DNA from 2 places in the Telluria sp. ZB2R32 genome. Region 1 is predicted to be linked to the other one. Evidence: predicted binding sites of a transcription regulator. Region 1 holds the regulator's gene; the other holds the start of a gene.
The links. Region 1 encodes FNR, which switches genes on or off when oxygen is low (the NO sensors DNR and NnrR bind a similar motif). Its sites were predicted from a motif close to TTGATNNNNATCAA; they were not measured.
Positions count from the first base shown of each region.

Region 1 (4,221 bases):
CCCCGCGTCCGCTTTGACCTTGCCGCGGAAGACCCAGTACGACCATACCGTGTACATCAGGATGACCGGCAGGATGAAGAGCGTGCCGACCAGCGCGAAGCCCTGGCTGGCCGGCGGAGACGCGGCTTCCCAGATCGTGATGTAAGGCGGAACGATGTGCGGCCAGATGCTGATCGCCATGCCGGTGTAGCCCAGGAAGATCAGCGCCAGCGCGGCAACGAAGGGCCAGCGGTGCGGATTGTTCCTGAGCGAGCCGAGCAGGAGCGCGATCGAGAGCAGCACCAGGATCGGCACCGGCGCCAGGAACACGATGTTGGGGAAGGTGAACCAGCGGTCGGCCACGGCCGGGTCGCGCAGCGGCGTCCAGATGCTGATGATGACGATGCTGGCTAATAGCATGACCGCGAACGGCCGCGCCACCTGCACCATGCGGTTGTGCAGGTCGCCCTCGGTCTTCATGATCAGCCAGGTGCTGCCCAGGAGCGTGTAGGCGATCATGACGCCGACGCCGGCCAGCAGCGGGAACGGCGCGATCCAGTCGAGCGCGCCGCCGGCATAGCTGCGTCCCGACACCGCGATACCGTCGAGGAAAGCGCCGAGCGAGACGCCCTGGAAGAACGAGGCCACCACCGAGCCGCCGATAAAGGCCTTGTCCCACAGGTGGCGCCGGTGATCCTTGGCCTTGAAGCGGAATTCGAAGGCGACGCCGCGAAACACCAGGCCGACCAGCATGAAGATCAGTGGTAAATACAGCCCGGTCAGGATGATCGAATAGGCCACCGGGAAGGCCAGCAGCAACCCCTCCCCGCCCAGCACCAGCCAGGTTTCGTTGCCGTCCCAGACCGGCGCCACGGTATTCATCATGGTGTCGCGGTCGCGCTTCTGCTTGACGAACGGGAACAGCATGCCGATGCCGAGGTCGAAGCCGTCCAGCACCACGTACATGAAGACCGAAAAATAAATGATAACGGCCCAGATGACCGAAGTATCGATGCCCATCTCATGGTCCTTTCGGGTCGAGTGTCATGCCGGCGCCGCCGTGGCCGCTCGTATCGTCGTCGTCATTTCCCACGTCGGCCGCCGACAGCGGCCGCATCGGCGTGCGCCCTTCACCCGGCCCGCCCTCGGTGGCGCGGTGCAGCTCGAAAGCTTGCGGCCCCTTCTTCATCATGCGCAGCACGTACAGCGTGCCGGCGCCGAACACGAAGAAGTAGGAGACGACGAAGAGCGCGAGCGTGAGCGCCAGCGGCCCGGCGCCGTGCGGCGAGACGGCGTCGGCCGTACGCAGCACGCCGTACACCACCCAGGGCTGGCGCCCGACCTCGGTCGTGGTCCAGCCGGCCAGGATGGCGACCAGGCCCGCCGGCCCCATCCACAGGGCGGCATGCAGGAAGGGGCGGTAGGTGAAGATGCGCCCGCGCTTGCGCAGCAGGAAGCCCCAGGCGCCGAGCGCGATCATCAACAGGCCCAGGCCGACCATCAGGCGGAAGCTCCAGAACACGATCAGCGAATTGGGCCGGTCTTCGCGCGCGAATTCCTTCAGGCCGGGGATCTGCCCGGTCCAGGAGTGGGTCAGGATCAGGCTGCCCAGGTGCGGGATACCGACGGCGAAACGGGTTTTTTCCGCCTCCATGTCCGGTATGCCGAACAGCAGCAGCGGGATCGCCTCGCCCGGCTCGTTCTGCCAGTGCCCTTCCATCGCCGCCAGCTTGGCCGGCTGGTGCTCGGCGGTATTGAGGCCGTGAAAATCGCCGATCACGGCCTGGATCGGCGCGACCAGCAGGATCATCCACATCGCCATCGACAGCATCTTGCGCACCGCCGGGTTGTCCGTACGGCGCAACAGCTGCCAGGCGCCGACCGCGCCGACGATCAGCGCCGTGCACAGGTAGGCCGCCGCCACCATGTGCAGCAGCCGGTACGGGAACGAGGGATTGAAGACGATCGCCAGCCAGTCGGCCGGCACCATGCGCCCGCCCTCGATGGCGTAACCCTGCGGCGTCTGCATCCAGCTGTTGGCGGCCAGGATCCAGGTCGCGGAAATCAGCGTGCCGACCGCGACCATGCAGGTAGCCATGAAATGCAGACCGGGGCCGACCCGGGTCCAGCCGAACAGCATCACCCCAAGGAAGCCCGCTTCCAGGAAAAAGGCGGTCAGCACCTCGTAGGCCAGCACCGGTCCCATGATGGAACCGGCGAATTCGGACATGTAGCTCCAGTTGGTGCCGATCTGGTAGGCCATCACGATGCCCGAGACCACGCCCATGCCGAACATGACGGCGAAGATCTTCAGCCAGAAGTGGTACAGGTCGACATACACCTGGCGCTTGGTGCGCAGCCAGGAAAACTCGAGCACGGCCAGGTAACTGGCCAGGCCGATGGTCACCGCCGGGAACAGAATGTGAAACGACATCGTGAACGCGAACTGCACGCGTGCCAGGTCCAGTGCCGATAGGCCAAACATGGGTGCTCCTCATTCGCTGTGGGTGTCCAGAATCTAGCATGGGCCGGGGCGCGCACAATTGGCATTTGCCCCGATCGCGAAAAGATGGGATTGCGCGACAGTCCGGTCTATAATCGCGCGTAACCCACCTTCCCCTCCTTTCCCTTGCAACGATGAGCCAAGGCACCTCCCTCCCCGCCGGCGCGCCGATCAATCTCGGCGTCATCAAGGCCAGCTGCGGCGCCTGCAGCATGCACCAGTTGTGCCTGCCGATGGGGCTCGACGACACCGACATGAACCGCCTCGACCAGATCATCGGCGCGCGCCGCCGCATTGCCCGCGACGAGCGCCTGTACGCGATGGGCGAGGCGTTTCGCAGCCTCTACGCCGTGCGCTACGGTCACTTCAAGACCTACCAGATCAATGCGGCCGGCGAGCAGCAGATCACCGGCTTCCAGATGGCCGGCGAACTGCTCGGCATGGATGCGATCAGCGGCGACCGCCACCATTGCGACGCGGTGGCGCTCGAGGACAGCGAGGTCTGCGAGATCCCGTTCGCGCGCCTGGAAGAACTGTTCGGCCAGGTGCCGACGCTGTTGCGCCATTTCCACCGAATCATGAGCCAGGAAATCACGCGCGAGCAGAACGTGATGTTATTACTGGGCAATATGCGCGCCGAGCAGCGCTTCGCGGTCTTTTTGGTGAACCTGTCGGCGCGCTATGCGGCGCGCGCCTATTCGGCCACCGAGTTCGGGTTGCGCATGTCGCGCGAAGACATCGGCAATTACCTTGGCCTGACCATCGAGAGCGTCAGCCGGCTGTTGTCGCGATTCAAGAAGCAGGGCTGGATCGCGGTCGACAAGCGCGAGGTAAAACTGCTCCAACCTGCCCGGCTGAAAGCGATGGCGGCCGGCACCGAGACCTGCAGCCCGATGAACTGAGACGGTGCGTCCCGGTTCCGGGACGCCTCACGACGTGACGCTCAAAACGTGACGGTCACCGAAGGCGCGCTGCGGGTTGCCTCGCCATGATGGACGGCTTCGATGTTGTTGCCGTCCGGGTCGAGAACGAACGCGCCGTAATAGCCGGGGTGATAGGCGCGCTCGCCCGGCGCGCCGTTGTCGCGGCCGCCGGCCTGCAACGCCGCCTTGTAAAAAGCATCGACGCCGGCGCGGTCGCGCGCCTGGAAGGCCAGGTGATGGCGCCCGGTCAGCCGGCCCTGGGCGGCGTCGCTGGAAGCGCTGGAAACGAACAGTTCGTCGTACCAGAAATAGTCGTCGCCCTGCCCGCCGAGCGGCACTTGCAGGACGGCGAAGACGGCGCTGTAGAACGTGCGCGAGGCAGGCAGGTCGGCGACGACCAGCTGGATGTGGTCGATCAGGCGGCCGCGGTGGAGTTCCTGGGTTTGCATGTGTGCTCCTCGGATGACACCTCGTCGGTCAGGCGATTATGCCACGTATGCCATCGGCGATAACGGTTGCGCACGTAGGGCGGGCATGCCCGCCTTACGGCGTGTGCGACCCCGCGGCAGATATAAGAAAGGTCATGCCCACGCACCTGCGCGTACGGCGGGCATGCCCGCCCTACTGCTTCGCAATCCAGCCGTCGACCAGCTGCCCCAGCACGTCGAGCGGCACCGACCCGGCGCCCAGCACCATGTCGTGGAAGGCCGGCAGCGAGAACTTCGGTCCCAGCGCGGCCTTCGCCTTCTCGCGCAATTCGACGATGCGCAGCATGCCGATCATGTAGGCGGTGGCCTGGCCGGGCCAGACCACGTA
Region 1 covers NZ_JCASIG010000006.1:312,000-316,220, forward strand. Annotated here, with positions in the region: gene AC56LG_RS18980 (DUF2474 family protein) at 1-46, opposite strand, end outside; gene cydB (cytochrome d ubiquinol oxidase subunit II) at 1-999, opposite strand, end outside; gene AC56LG_RS18990 (cytochrome ubiquinol oxidase subunit I) at 1,001-2,464, opposite strand; gene fnr (fumarate/nitrate reduction transcriptional regulator Fnr) at 2,617-3,384, shown strand; gene AC56LG_RS19000 (VOC family protein) at 3,426-3,854, opposite strand; gene AC56LG_RS19005 (DUF885 domain-containing protein) at 4,027-4,221, opposite strand, start outside.

Region 2 (4,221 bases), on a different contig from region 1:
ATCACGAGCTCGAGGAACACGATGTGGACCGGGCCCAGCACGATCGGCCAGCCCAGCATCAGCGGCAGCAGGGCCAGTCCCGCCGTCGGAACGTGGACGGCGACGATATAGACCATCGCTTTGCGCATGTTGGCGTAGATGTGGCGCCCCACCCGCACAGCACGCACGATCGAAGCGAAATGATCGTCAGTCAGCACCAGGTCGGCTGCTTCGCGCGCGACGTCGGTGCCGCGCCGGCCCATGGCGATGCCGACGTGGGCAGCCTGCAGTGCGGGCGCATCGTTGACGCCGTCGCCGGTCATGGCGACGATCGCACCGCCACGTTGCAACGCGCGCACGATCCGCAGCTTCTGTTCGGGCGCGACGCGGGCGCAGATATCGGCCTGTGCAAGGCTGCGCTCCAGCGCGGCGTCGTCCATGGCCGCCAGGCGGGCGCCGGTCAAGGGCTCGGCTCCGCCCAGGCCGGCCTGGCGCCCGATGTTGAGCGCGGTGGCAGGATAGTCGCCCGTGATCATCATGACGCGCATGCCCGCGGCGCGGCACTCCGCCACCGCGTCTGCCACGCCGGCGCGCAGCGGATCGGCGAAGCCGACCAGCCCGAGCGGCACAAAATCGAAATCGTGCACGGCGTCCGGCCAACGGGAGGCGTTGTGCCCCGCGCGCGCCACGGCCAGCACGCGCAGCCCGCGCACCGCCATGGCGTCGGCCGCGGCCAGCAAGGGCGCGGCCATGGCGGGCGGCAGGTGGCACAGGTCGGCGATCGCCTCGGGCGCGCCCTTGGCCGCCACCATCGCGTCGCTGCCGGCGCCGGCCTGCCAGCCGTGCGCCACCGCGCGCATCCCGGCGCTCATGCCGTATTCGCGGGCAAGGGTCCAGTCAGAGCGATCGCTTCCGTCCGGGTCCGGGAACGCGGCGCCGAAGCGGTGCAGGGCCTGGTCCATGGGTTCGAAGCCGTCCGCCCGGCTGGCCAGCATGCCGGCGTCGAGCAGGGCGGCAAGCGCGTCCGGCAAGGCCTGAACTGGAGACCCGTCCGCCTGCCATGCGACACCGCCCGCGTACAGCGCCGCAACGCTCATCCTGTTTTCCGTCAGTGTACCGGTCTTGTCGACGCAGAGAATGGTCGTGGCGCCGAGCGTTTCAATGGCCGCCAAGTCGCGCGTCAGGACATTCGCGCGGGCCAGTCGTGAGGCGCCGAGGGCGGGAAACAGCGCGAGGACGACGGCGAATTCCTCGGGCAGCATGGCCAGCGCCAATGCCAGGCCGGCCAGCAGTGCCTGCAGCAGGGCGCCGCCCTGGGCCAGGTGGTAACCGACCAGCAGCAGGCTTAGGGCGCCACCGCCGAGCCCGAAGCGCGCGATCACGGATGCCATCTGGCGCTGCAGGGGCGACCGTTCCGGCACCAGGGCGGCCAGCGACTGGCCGATGCGGCCGATCGCGCTCGCGGCGCCGGTGGCGGTCACCAGGACCAGGCCGTGGCCGCGCACCAGCAGCGTCCCCGAAAACAGGGCAGCAGGGTCGTCGGCGCCGGGACTTGCCGGCTGTTCCTGGCCGGACTGTTTCGGGCTCTTCGGCACCGGCGCCGATTCGCCCGTCAGCAGCGACTCGTCGGCCTGCACGTCCTGGCCGGCGACCAGCATGCCGTCGGCCGGCACACGGTCGCCTTCGCCGACCGCGCACAGGTCGCCCACCACCACCTCCCGGCTGTCGACGTTCAGTTGGCGGCCGTCGCGGATCACCCGCGCGCGCGGCGTGCCGAGGTCGCGCAGCGCAGCGAGGGCGCGCTCGGCCTTGCCTTCCTCGTAGAGTGTCATTCCGAGGGTCGCGACGACGAGCGAGAACATCAGGATGCCTTCGTGCGGCTCGCCCAGCAGCAGGTAGAGCAGCCCGGCCGCGAACAGCAACACGAACATCGGTTCGCGCGCCGCCTGCCACGCGATGGTGCGCCAGCCGCGTTCCCGGCCTGAAGAAAGCGCATTCGGGCCGTCGCGCGCGAGCCGCTGTGCCGCCTCGCCGGCGCCGAGTCCAGCGGGCGTGTTGGTGCCATGCGCGACCGGCTCCCGGTATTTCATCCGCCGGACGCCCGCATGGCCTCGGGGACATCCTGGCCGAGTCGTCCTCGCGCATGGGCGATGTGCGGCCGGTAGACCATGACCGGCACCGGTGCATAAGCCAGGACACGTTGCGTCACGCTGCCGGCGATCAGCCGGTTCAGGCCACGGCGTCCGTGGGATGCGATGAAGATCAGGTCGCAATGCCGGCGCTTGGCCACTTCGATGATTTCGTCGGCCGGCGAATAGCCATAGGCGGTCAGCGTGGTGCAAGCGACACCGGCAACCCGGGCGGCCTCGGCCACTCGTTCGACGTGGTGTTGCGCCTGCTCGAGCAGGACATCGACGCCCATCGCGGTGCCGGACGCCACGGCGCCTTCGGCCGACAACAGCACCGGCTCGGGATAGGCGACGGATAACGCGACGATTTCGCCGCCACAGGCCCGCGCAAACGAAATCGCTGCGGTGGCGGCTACCGTAGCCAGCTCGGATCCGTCCGTCGGCACGAGAATCCGTTGATACATGGCCGTCTCCCGGTGGGAATGATCATGCGCGGCGAATACGCGCAATGCCAGATTGGCGCATTTAATCAAAATTTTGTTTGATATAAATCAAATACGCACGAGCGACAGAATTGGCTGCCGCTCGCGCCTGGACGAACCAGTCCGCCGGCGCCACGTACGGCTCATTGGAACCGACAGCACGCAGGCGGATCAAACGCGAGACAACCAGCGGAAGGAGGCGTGCGATGACGAGGACGGCGATCGTAACCGGCGGCACCCGTGGCATCGGCAAGGCAATCGCGCTGACCCTGCGCGACCGGGGCTGTCGGGTGGCAGCAAGCTGGCATGGCGACGAGGATGCGGCGCGGCGCATGCAGCGCGAAGACGGCGTGCCGGTGTTTCGCTGGGACGTCAGCGATTTCGAGGCCTGCCGCGCCGGCGTCGCCGAGGTCGAGGAAGTGCTTGGACCGGTCGATATCCTGGTCAACAACGCCGGTATTACATCCGATGCAATGCTGCACAAGATGCGCGAAGACCAGTGGTTCTCGGTCATCCACACCAACCTGGGATCGATGTTCAACATGACGCGGCAGGTGATTGGCGGCATGCGCGAGCGGCGCTTCGGCCGCATTGTCGGTATCGGTTCGGTCAACGGGCGCAAGGGGCAGGCCGGACAATCCAACTATGCCGCCGCCAAGTCCGGCCTGCTCGGCTTCACCAAGGCGCTGGCGCTGGAAAACGCTGCTCACGGCATCACGGTCAATGCGGTCGCACCCGGGTACTGCGATACCGCAATGCTGGCGGCGCTGCGGCCCGAGGTGCTGGCGAGCATCATTGCTGCGATTCCGGTAGGCCGCCTCGGCACGCCAGCCGAGATCGCACGCACCGTTGCGTTTCTGGTGGACGACGACGCCGGCTTCATCACCGGGGCCACGTTCGACGTCAACGGCGGCCAGTACCTGGCCTAGTTGCGTTGCGCTGCCGTGCACGAACTGCGCGGCAAACCAACGAGCAGGGTGGGGACGTCATGCGCGTCATAACCATGCGAACCGCGCGTGTCGCTGGTGTTTGCCAGAGGCCCTGCGCAATCCGGTTCGTTGGCTAGATTTGATATAGATCAAGGCTATCGCAAGTGAAAATCTTCATCTTGATAGTGACGTCAAGGACAGGCTCTGTACCGGTGGGGACAAGCGGTGAGGCAGATGCGCGACCTCGGCAGGTAGCGAGATTCGCCTGCATGACCGGCACGACTGGACACCGCTCGACTGCGTGTTCCTTGCGGCCTTGATGTCGCGCGCCCGTATCACGGCCGCGACCGGACCAACGTCATTGCATTTCGAGGAGCCGCCATGTTCAAACGCATTCTGCTGCCTACCGACGGATCCCCGGCTTCGCAGCGCGCGGTGCTGGCCGGGGTCGCCTTTGCCAGGGAGACGGGGGCCGAGGTAATTGGCCTGACGGTCGTCCCGCCGTTCCACATGCTCAGCGCCAACCCCGAGATGCTCGAGTCGACGCCCGCCGAATACGAACAGCACGCCCACGAGCAGGCCGGGAGCATCCTCGCCGGAGTCGAACAGGCGGCGCGCGAGGCGCAGGTGCCGTACCGGCTCGAGCGGGCAAGCGGAGACAGTCCCTGGGAGACGATCATCGCGACCGCGCGCAATGCCGGC
Region 2 covers NZ_JCASIG010000005.1:538,746-542,966, reverse strand. Annotated here, with positions in the region: gene AC56LG_RS17510 (cation-translocating P-type ATPase) at 1-2,069, opposite strand, end outside; gene AC56LG_RS17505 (universal stress protein) at 2,066-2,572, opposite strand; gene phbB (acetoacetyl-CoA reductase) at 2,797-3,519, shown strand; gene AC56LG_RS17495 (universal stress protein) at 3,901-4,221, shown strand, end outside.
Region 2: a site for FNR is predicted at 2,650-2,663, ahead of AC56LG_RS17505 (universal stress protein). Genes of this name have one in related genera too.